Regions from separate parts of the Acidovorax sp. M2(2025) genome, predicted to be linked through region 2. Evidence: predicted binding sites of a transcription regulator. Region 2 holds the regulator's gene; each other region holds the start of a gene.
The links. Region 2 encodes sigma-54, which starts transcription at its own class of promoters, with help from an activator protein. Its sites were predicted from a motif close to TGGCANGNAANCTGCTTT; they were not measured.

Region 1 (3,268 bases), 2.1 Mb from region 2:
TCGGGTCGGCTTCAAACCAGAACTTTTTGGAAAGCTGGGGCTGTGCGGCCGAGCGCACTTCCACGGGGCGCGGGTGCATCATGCCGAAGGCGGGCATCGTCAGCTCGCCTTTCATCCAGGCGGGGGCGCTGTACCGGCCGGGCCGGTCTTCGCGCGCCATCAGCCATTCCATGTACTGGCCCCACTGCGCGGGCACGGTCACGTCACCAATGTGCAGGCCAGGGTTCACGCCACCCGCGATGCCGCTGAAGACCACGTGGCTCACGTTGAAGCGGTCCAGCACCAGCTGGGTGTTCATGGCCGCGTTGGTCATGCTGATGCCCGACAGGAACACCACCACGGGCTTGCCTTCGAGCGTGCCGGTGGTGAACTCCACGCCGTTGATGCTGTGCTTGGCGGGTTGATGCACCTGGGGCAGCAGCACGGCCAGCTCGGGGGCAAAGGCGGAGATGACGGCGATGCGCGGCGTGTCGTCCAGCCGCACGGCCGTTGCGCTGGGCGCCGGGTGCGTGGCGCAGCCGGCCACCACGGCCGCCAGCGCCAGGGCGCCCAGCCAGCGGGTGAGCCGGGCCGGCAGCCGCAGCGGCCGGAATGTGCAAGAGGTGTCCATGGTGCAGCGCCTCGTCAACCAAAAAAACAGATGCCGGAAAAAACGCAGGCCACCGCGTTGCTGGGGTGGCCTGGGCGCAATCAGAAAGGGGGGCGGCGGGCAGCGCACGCCGCCACGGTGGGGCTGTTGCTACTTGGCCGTGGACTTGGGCTGGCTGTCATCCACCTTCACGGTGAATTTGCCGGCCAGGATGTCGGCCTCCTTGGCCTTGACCTTGGCCACGATGTCGGCCGGCACCTTCTTCTCGAACGTGCCCAGGGGCGCCAGCTCGGAACCCTTGTGCTTCATCATCGAATACGGGCCGTAGTCTTCGGCGGTGAACTTGCCTTCCTTCACCAGCTTGAGCGCGCGGTCGATGCTGGGCTCCATGTGCCACAGGGCCGATGCCACCACGGTGTCGGGGTACTGCTCCTGCGTGTTGATCACGTTGCCGATGGCGAGCTTGCCTTTTTCCTTGGCGGCGTCGCTCACGCCAAAGCGCTCGGCGTAGAGCACGTCGGCGCCCTTGTCGATCATGGCGAAGGTGGCTTCCTTGGCCTTGGGCGGGTCGAACCAGCTGTTGATGAAGGTGATGGTGAACTCCACCTTGGGGTTCGTCTCCTTGGCGCCCGCCATGAAGGCGTGCATCAGGCGGTTGACCTCGGGGATGGGGAAGCCGCCCACCATGCCGATCTTGTTCGTCTTGGTCATGCCGCCCGCGATCATGCCGCTCAGGTAGGCGGGCTCCTGGATGTAGTTGTCAAACACGCTGAAGTTGGGGGCCTGCGGCTTGCCCGAGGAGCCCAGCAGGAACGAGGTCTTGGGGAAATCCTTGGCCACCTTGCGGGCGGCGGCCTCCACGGCAAAGGCCTCGCCCAGGATGAGCTGGTTGCCGCCGGTGGCGTACTCGCGCATCACGCGCTCGTAGTCGGCGTTGCTCACGTTCTCGCTGGCCTTGTATTCGATCTCGCCGCGCGCCTCGGCCGCCTTCAGGGCCTTGTGGATGCGGCTGACCCACTGCTGCTCGAACGGCACCGTGTAGACCGCCGCCACCTTGAGCTTGGACTGCGCCGACGCCAGCGAAGGGGCCAGCCCCAGTGCGGCAGAAAGGGCCATGGAGGTGCAGAGCAGGCGTCCGGTGAAGATGCGGCGAGTGGTCATGGTAGGGGTCCTTCGGTCAAGCAAACAAAACGGGAAAAGTGATTTGCACGTTCAAGCAAGGAGTGCGCCAGGGCAGGGCAGCGGCGTGGCGGACAAGTCTGCCAGAGGAAAGCCACCAAGTGGTAAAAAAAGTGGCGTCCTCATGGTTCGGGGTCCGGGCAAGAAAAAGCCACCCCAGGCGGCAGGGCGCCGGGGTGGCTGGCGGGGGCGCTGGAGCGCATGCGCCTATTTGGTGCCAAAGATCCGGTCGCCCGCGTCGCCCAGGCCCGGCAGGATGTAGCCGTGGTCGTTCAGCTCGCGGTCGATGGCGGCGGTGAAGATGGGTACGTCCGGGTGCGCCTTTTGCAGCGTGGCGATGCCCTCGGGCGCGGCCAGCAGGCAGACGAACTTGATGGAGCGGGGGTTGAGCTTCTTCAGGCGGTCCACGCACGCGGCGGCCGAGTTGCCGGTGGCGAGCATGGGGTCCACCACGATGATGTCGCGCTCGTCCATCTCGGAAGGCATCTTGAAGTAGTACTCCACGGGCTGCAGCGTGGCCGGGTCGCGGTACAGGCCGATGTGGCCCACGCGGGCGCCGGGCACCACGTTGAGCATGCCGTCCAGGAAGCCGTTGCCCGCCCGCAGGATGGAGACGAGCACCAGCTTCTTGCCGTCGATCATCTTGCCGGTCATGGTCTCCAGCGGGGTTTCGATCTGCACGTCCTGCAGCGGCATGTCGCGCGTAACTTCATAGGCCATCAGCGTGGAGAGTTCGCCCAGCAGGCGGCGGAAGCTGTTGGTGCTGGCGTCCTTCTTGCGCATCAGCGTGAGCTTGTGCTGGACGAGGGGATGGGTGATGACGGTGACGTTGCTCATGGGAGGCCTGGAAATGCAGGCACAGCGCGCGAGGGGAAGGCTCGGGCTGCACCAGACGGTAAAACTTTGAATGGGGGCTAGTCTGCCAGAAAGCGCGCGTAGCGCGACAGGTCTACGTTGCCGCCACTGATCATGACGCCCACGCGGGCGCCGCGCACGTCCACGGTGCCGTGCCGGGCGCCGGCAAACGCCAATGCGCCGGTGGGCTCGACCACGATCTTCATGCGCTCGGCAAAGAAGCGCAGTGCCTCGACCAGTTCTTCATCGGTGGCGGTGACCATGTCGTCGGCCAGGCGCTGGATGATGGGAAACGTGAGGTCGCCCAGCGCCTGCGTTTGCGCGCCGTCGGCAATGGTGTGGGGGGTGGGAATGCGCACCACATGGCCCGCGCGCACCGACTGCTGCCCGTCGTTGCCCGCGGCGGGCTCCACGCCCACCACGCGGCAGTGGGGCGCGCGGGCCTCGGCGGCCAGCAGGCTGCCGGCCAGCAGGCCGCCGCCGCCCACGCAGACGAAGAGGTAGTCCAGGTCGGGCACGTCCTCAAAAAACTCCAGGGCCGAGGTGCCCTGGCCCGCGATGACGTGCGGGTGGTCGAACGGCGGCACCAGCGTCATGCCGCGCTCCAGCGCCAGGCGGCGGCTGATGGCCTCGCGGTCTTCGGTG
Region 2 (3,268 bases):
GAGTCCGGTGATGCCGTGCACCTCGTCGGCCAGGAAGCCTTCCACGCCGGCAGCGCAAGGCAGAAAAAGTTGGAGTTGGTTCATGGGAAAGGCGAGGATACGCGCTCGGCAGGCGCGGGGGGTCAGGCTGCCGCGCGCGCCAGCAGGAGCTGGCGGATGGATTCGGGAATCGGCGCCACCTTGCGGTCGGCCTGGCCAATGAACACGATCCCGATCTTGCCGCGCGCCACTTCGCGGCCGGAGGCCTTTTCAGCCATGCGGAACACGAGGTCGAAACCATAGCGGTTGAAGTCCGCCGGCGCCATGTCCACCCGCAGGGTTTCGCCGTGGAACGCCTCGGACTTGTACTGGGCCACGATATCGCCCACCACGATGGACAGGCCGCCCACGTCCGCCTCGGGGTAGCCCAGCGACTGGAAGAAGCGCACCCGCGCTTCGGACACCAGGCTGAGCAGTTGGGCGTTGTCCAGGTGCCCGCCCTGGTTCACGTGGCTGATGTAGATCTGCAGCTCGGTGGCAAAGCCGAAGTGGGCGGGAAGGTCGAAAACAATGCGGGCCATGGAGACGTACGGTCGGTGAAATCAAAGAAGTCCGGCTGCGGCGCACGGAGCCAATCCGCCGGCGCGCCCAGGCCGCGAAGGCCGGCTACAGCGCCTTGCGCAGGTTGGCCGGCGCAATCTTGAGCGCCTCGCGGTACTTGGCCACGGTGCGGCGCGCGCATTCGATGCCCTGCTCCTTGAGCATCTCGGCGATCTGGCTGTCCGACAGGGGCTTGGACGGGTTCTCGGCCGCCACGAACTGCTTGATGAGCGCCCGCACGGCCGTGCTCGACGCGTTGCCGCCGGTCTCGGTGCCCAGGCCCGAGCCGAAGAAGTACTTCAGCTCGTAGGTGCCCACGGGCGTGGCCATGTACTTGGAGGTGGTCACGCGGCTGATGGTGGACTCGTGCAGGCCCAGCTCGTCGGCGATGTCGCGCAGCACCAGCGGCCGCATGGCCAGCTCGCCGTGGGTGAAGAAGTTCTTTTGCCGCTCGACGATGGCGCGCGAGACCCGCAGGATGGTGTCAAAGCGCTGCTGGATGTTCTTGATGAACCAGCGCGCCTCCTGCAGCCGCTGCTGCAGCCCCTGGTGGCCCTCGCCGCCCTTGTGGCCGCGCAAGGCGCCGGCGTAGATGTCGTGCACCCGCAGGCGCGGCATCACGTCGGGGTTGAGGGTGACGATGAAGTTCTGCTGCCCGCTGCTGCCGTTGGCCCGCCCGGCTTTGCGCACGATGACGTCGGGCACGATGATGTTGCGTTCCACGTCGGCGAACCGGCGGCCCGGCCGCGGCTCCAGCCGCGCGATGAGGGCCATGGCGGCGCGCGTGCGCTCCTCGGTATCGCCGCACAGCTGCGTCAGGCGGCGGATGTCGCGGCGGGCCAGCATCTCCAGCGGCTGCTGGCAGATGCGCAGCGCGGTCTGCACGGTGGCCGGATCGGCATCGCTGTCCTCGTCGGCGGCCAGCGCGGCAAGCTGCAGCGTGAGGCATTCGGCCAGGTTGCGCGCGCCCACGCCCACCGGCTCCAGGCTTTGCAGCAGCCGCAGCGCCACGGTGAAGCGGTGCACCAGCTCCTCGATCTGCTCCAGGTCGTCCGGGCCGGCCAGGCTCGTGGCCAGCTCTTCCAGCGGGTCTTCCAGGTAGCCGTCGTCGTTCAGCGATTCGATCAGGAAGCGCAGCGCGGCCGTGTCCACCTCCGACAGCCGCAGGGACAGCGCCTGGCGGTGCAGGAAGGCCGTGAGCGATTCGTGGCTGCGGGCCAGTTCGGTGGCGTCGGCCTCGTCGCCCTCCGCGTCGTTGCGCGTGCGCGGCGGTGCGTCACCGCCCCACTCCGCGTCGTTGGGCGCCATGTCCACCGTGCCGTCGCCGCTCCAGTCCGGCTCTTCGGCGGAAGCGCTCGGGGATTCGGACTCCGAGGGGGCTTCCGCGCTGGTGCTGCTTGCGCTGGCAGCTCCTGAATAGATAGCATCTTCGGCGCTGTAGTCGTCGGGCTGGGCCGGGGTGTTCTCCGCGTCCAGGCCGAACTCCTCGCGCGGCGCCTCGTCCGCGGTGCGCTCGAGGAAAGGGTTGTCGTCGAGCATCTGCTCGACTTCCTGCGACAGCTCCAGGGTGGACAACTGCAGCAGCCGGATGGATTGCTGCAGCTGCGGCGTGAGTGCGAGATGCTGCGAGACGCGCAGCGAAAGACCCGGTTTCATTGACACGAAAGGACCAGCGTGGAGGCCATGCCTACATCCTGAAATGTTCGCCGAGGTAGACGCGGCGCACCTCGGCGTTGTCCACGATCTCGGAAGGCGTGCCCTGCGCCAGCACGCGGCCGTCGCTGATGATGAACGCGTGGTCGCAAATGCCCAGGGTCTCGCGCACGTTGTGGTCGGTGATGAGCACGCCGATGCCCCGCGCCTTGAGAAAGCCGATGATGCGCTGGATCTCGATCACCGCGATCGGGTCGATGCCGGCGAACGGCTCGTCCAGCAGGATGAAGCGCGGCTGCGTGGCCAGCGCGCGGGCGATCTCCACACGGCGGCGCTCGCCCCCGGACAGCGCCAGGGCCGGCGACGCGCGCAGATGGTCCACGCGCAGCTCCTGCAGCAGGGCCGTGAGCCGCTCTTCGATGGCGCCGCGCGACAGCGGCTGGCCGTCGTCGCCGCGCTGCAGCTCCAGCACGGCGCGCACGTTCTCCTCCACGCTGAGCTTGCGGAAGATGGACGCTTCCTGCGGCAGGTACGACAGCCCCAGCCGCGAGCGGCGGTGGATGGGCATGTGCGCCACCGACTGGCCGTCGATGCGGATGTCGCCCGCGTCGCTGCGCACCAGGCCCACGATCATGTAGAACGAGGTGGTCTTGCCCGCGCCGTTGGGGCCCAGCAGGCCCACGACCTCGCCCTTTTGCACGACCAGCGAAACGTCCTGCACCACCTTGCGGCTGCCGTAGGACTTGGCCAGGTGCTGCACCTCCAGGCGGCTGCCCGCCGCGGTGTCCGGCCCGGACCGGCTCCCCGCGGATGCGCCGGGGATGGTGTTGACGGCGGCCTCGCTCACTGGGAGCCGCCACCAAGGCTGTTGCTGGGCCGCAGCGCCGGCGCCGAAGCCGGTGCTGCGGCGGCTGGCGGCGCCTTGGCCGCCGGCGGGTCCTTGGGCGCCAGCACCGCGCGCACGCGGCTGCCCGGGGCCGGCGTCTCGCCGGACGCGCCCGCGGCGTTGCGCTTGCCATCCACCGTGAAGACGTCG
Region 3 (3,268 bases), 2.0 Mb from region 2:
TGGTTCCAGGGCTCGCCCACGCAGAAGCCGTCCATGTTGCCCACGCGCATGTTGGCCACCATCTGCGGGGGCGGCACGGTGATGAGCTTGGCGCCCGACAGCGGATTGATGCCCGCCGCGGCCAGCCAGTAGTGCATCCACATGGCGTGGGTGCCGGTGGGGAAGGTGCCGGCAAAGGTGTATTCGCGCTTTTCCTTGGCCATCAGCTTGGCGAGCGACGGGCCGTCCACCGCGCCCTTGTCGGCCAGCGCCTTCGACAGCGTGATGGCCTGGCCGTTGTGGTTCAGACCCATGAGCACGGCCATGTCCTTCTTGGGGCCTGCCGTGCCCAGGTGCACGCCGTACACCAGGCCGTACAGCACATGGGCAAAGTCCAGCTCGCCGTTGACCAGCTTGTCGCGCACCCCGGCCCAGGAGGCTTCCTTGGTGGGGATGATGGTGACGCCATATTTCTTGTCGAAGCCCAGCACCGAGGCCATCACCACGCTGGCGCAGTCGGTCAGGGGGATGAAGCCGATCTTGACTTCCTTTTTCTCCGGGGCGTCCGAACCCTGGGCGTGCACCAGCGCGCGCAGAGCTGGGCTGACGCCGACGGCGCCCACACTGGCGGCCTGCAGCACGGTGCGGCGGTGGAGGCGGGTCTTGAGCAGATCGGTCATGGGGCGTTTCCTCGTAGCGGCAAAAAACAAAAAAAGGCGTCCCCTCCAGGCCGCTTGCTCGCACAAGCCGGCGCAGGAGGGGGACGCCTTTGTCCAGGGGGCAGGCCCTTGCGGGGACTGCGGTGGCACAAGCCCGTCGTTGGGCCGGTGCCGCAGGGTGGGACCGTCGTTGGTCCCGCACCGGATCATGCAAGCGACGTGCCAGAAAAACGCAGCACCATGGCGGGGCGGCAGGCGCTCTTCTTTTGATAGCTGCTTGCGCCCATGAGTGGGCGCTTGGGGGCGTTTTTTGTACTGTGGGGCGATAGGGCGCTGGGATCGGCCGGGTGCACTCGCCACCGGTCGGCACCGGCCCGCATGCCGCCCATGCACTGTGTTTGTGCGCTGCACCACGGTGCATCGCCGGCTGCGGGGGCTTGAGCGGAGCCTGGGTGGGCCGTCAGCCCAGCAGGTCCATCACGTCCAGCATGCGCTGGGCCACTTCCACCAGCTTGAGTCCCTTGTCCATGGCGGTCTTGCGCAGTTTTTCGTAGGCGGCCTGCTCGCTCAGGCCCTGGCGCTCCATGAGCAGGCCCTTGGCCCGGTCGATGGTCTTGCGGTCCTTGAGCTCGTTGCGGGCGTCGGCCAGTTCGGCGCGCAGCGCCTGCTCATGCTGGAAGCGCGCCACGGCCACGTGCAGGATGGGCCGGATGCGCTGGGGCGCCAGCCCCGCCACGATGTAGGCCGACACGCCCGCCGCCACGGCATCCTGGACGTGCGAGGTGTCCTCGTCGTTGGTGAACATCACGATGGGGCGGCGGGCGTCCCGCGTCGCCATCACCACATGCTCCAGCGCATCACGCGCTTCGCTTTCGGCGTCCACGATGATGAGGTCGGGCTGCAGCTGCGCAATGCGCTCGCTCAGGAAGACGTCGGCCGGCAGCGTGGCGACCAGGTTGAAGTTGTTCTCCAGCAGACCGATGCGCAGCGCCCGCGACCGCTCCGCCTGTTGCAGGGCGTGCTCATCGTCGGCGTCGGCAACGGCCAGATCCGGGGCAACCACGACGATACGCAGGGACTCTTTCATGCCCTGCAGGCAAGCAATTTTTACGCCACAAGTTGGTGCATGGCACGTGCTCGGGGTATTTCCGGGGGCGCTGTGCCCCGCCGTTGCAGGGCCTGAATGTTGCTAATAGTGTCTGAAACGACAGGGCATACCCGGTACCGTCACCCTGGCGACTCGCATATACATCCGGTCACATTCACATCCACAGAGAGAAGGAAATTGGCATGAACACACAGGTGCGTCGGAGGACTGTCTTGACCGCGTTGGCGTGCGCCGCCCTGGCCGCGGCGGGGGCCGTGGGGCTGTCGGGCTGCAGCAAGGTGCCGGATACCGTGAAGATCGGTGTGGCGCAACCGCTGAGCGGGCCGCTGGGTGCGCTGGGGCACGATTTGCTCAACGGCGTCAATCTGGCGGTGGCCGAGCTGAACAAGGGAGGCTACACGGTGGACGGCAAGCGCGTGACGCTGGAGGTCGTGTCGGTGGACGACAAGGCCGACGCGGCCACGGGCAAGACCGTGGCGCAGCAGCTGGTGGACGCCGGCGTGGTGGCGGTCATCGGGCACCTGAACTCCGGCGTGAGCATCGATGCCGCACCCATCTACGCCGCCAAGGACATTCCGCAGCTGGCCATCTCCACCAACCCCAAGTTCACCCAGTTGGGCCTGCCCACCACCTTCCGCATGGTGGCCAACGACACGCTACAGGCCCGCGCCATGGGCTCGTTCGCCGCCGCGCAGCTGGGCGCCTCCCGCTACGCCGCCCTGGACGACGGCACGCCGTACGGCAAGGGGCTGGCCGACGGGGCCGCCGCACAGCTGCGGGCCGACAAGAAGGAGGTGGTGGTGCGCAAGTCGTTCGACGACAAGACCACGGCCTTTGATGCCCTGGCCGCGGAGCTCAAGGCGGCCCAGGTGGAGGTCATCGTCTCCACCCTCAACGACTTCCAGGCGCTGGCCCTGCTGGAGGCGCTGCGCAAGGTGGGCCATACCAAGGTCAGCCTGCTCGGGGGCGACACCATCAAGACCACCGACATGACCAAGGGCGCGGGCATCATCGAGGGCATGTACGCCACGTCCCCCGTGCTGGAGGCCAAGGAGTTCACCACCGGCAAGGCCTTCCTGGAAAAGTACATCGAGGCCTACAAGAAGCCGCCGGCCTATGGCGGGCACTACAGCTACGACAGCATGTACGTGCTGTCCGCGGCCATCCAGAAAGCCAAGTCCGCCGACCCCAAGGAGATCGGCAAGGTGCTGCACAGCATCAATGGCTACGCCCCGGTGACGGGCACCATGACCTGGGACGACAAGGGCGAGCAGCGCTACGGCGCGGTGGGCGTGTACGAACTGCGCGGCGGCAATTGGGAGCTGCGCATGCGCTCCGACCGCTGGTAGGCCGTGCGCGCTGCCGGGCCGCGCGACCGGTGCCAGGCGTGGCCCCGGCCCCGGGTTTTACACTCGGGGCCATGAGCTTGCTGATTCTGGGGATCGAGTCGTCCTGCGACGAAACGGGTGTGGCCCTGGTGCGTGCCACCGGGAGCGCCGTGCCGACACTGCTGGCGCATGCC

Region 1: a site for sigma-54 is predicted at 1,803-1,820, ahead of ACOYR3_RS12130 (BMP family protein). Genes of this name have one in related genera too.
Region 3: a site for sigma-54 is predicted at 1,736-1,753, ahead of ACOYR3_RS08095 (ANTAR domain-containing response regulator). Genes of this name have one in related genera too.

Annotation. Positions count from the first base shown of each region.
Region 1 covers NZ_CP186262.1:2,596,309-2,599,576, forward strand. The annotation lists gene ACOYR3_RS12125 (5'-methylthioadenosine/S-adenosylhomocysteine nucleosidase) at 1-610, opposite strand, end outside; gene ACOYR3_RS12130 (BMP family protein) at 740-1,750, opposite strand; gene upp (uracil phosphoribosyltransferase) at 1,976-2,605, opposite strand; gene ACOYR3_RS12140 (threo-3-hydroxy-L-aspartate ammonia-lyase) at 2,683-3,268, opposite strand, start outside.
Region 2 covers NZ_CP186262.1:4,655,571-4,658,838, forward strand. The annotation lists gene ACOYR3_RS21380 (THUMP domain-containing class I SAM-dependent RNA methyltransferase) at 1-84, opposite strand, end outside; gene ACOYR3_RS21385 (acyl-CoA thioesterase) at 123-560, opposite strand; gene ACOYR3_RS21390 (RNA polymerase factor sigma-54) at 646-2,235, opposite strand; gene lptB (LPS export ABC transporter ATP-binding protein) at 2,267-3,055, opposite strand; gene lptA (lipopolysaccharide transport periplasmic protein LptA) at 3,076-3,268, opposite strand, start outside.
Region 3 covers NZ_CP186262.1:1,767,329-1,770,596, forward strand. The annotation lists gene ACOYR3_RS08090 (CmpA/NrtA family ABC transporter substrate-binding protein) at 1-659, opposite strand, end outside; gene ACOYR3_RS08095 (ANTAR domain-containing response regulator) at 1,099-1,725, opposite strand; gene ACOYR3_RS08100 (branched-chain amino acid ABC transporter substrate-binding protein) at 1,929-3,095, shown strand; gene tsaD (tRNA (adenosine(37)-N6)-threonylcarbamoyltransferase complex transferase subunit TsaD) at 3,167-3,268, shown strand, end outside.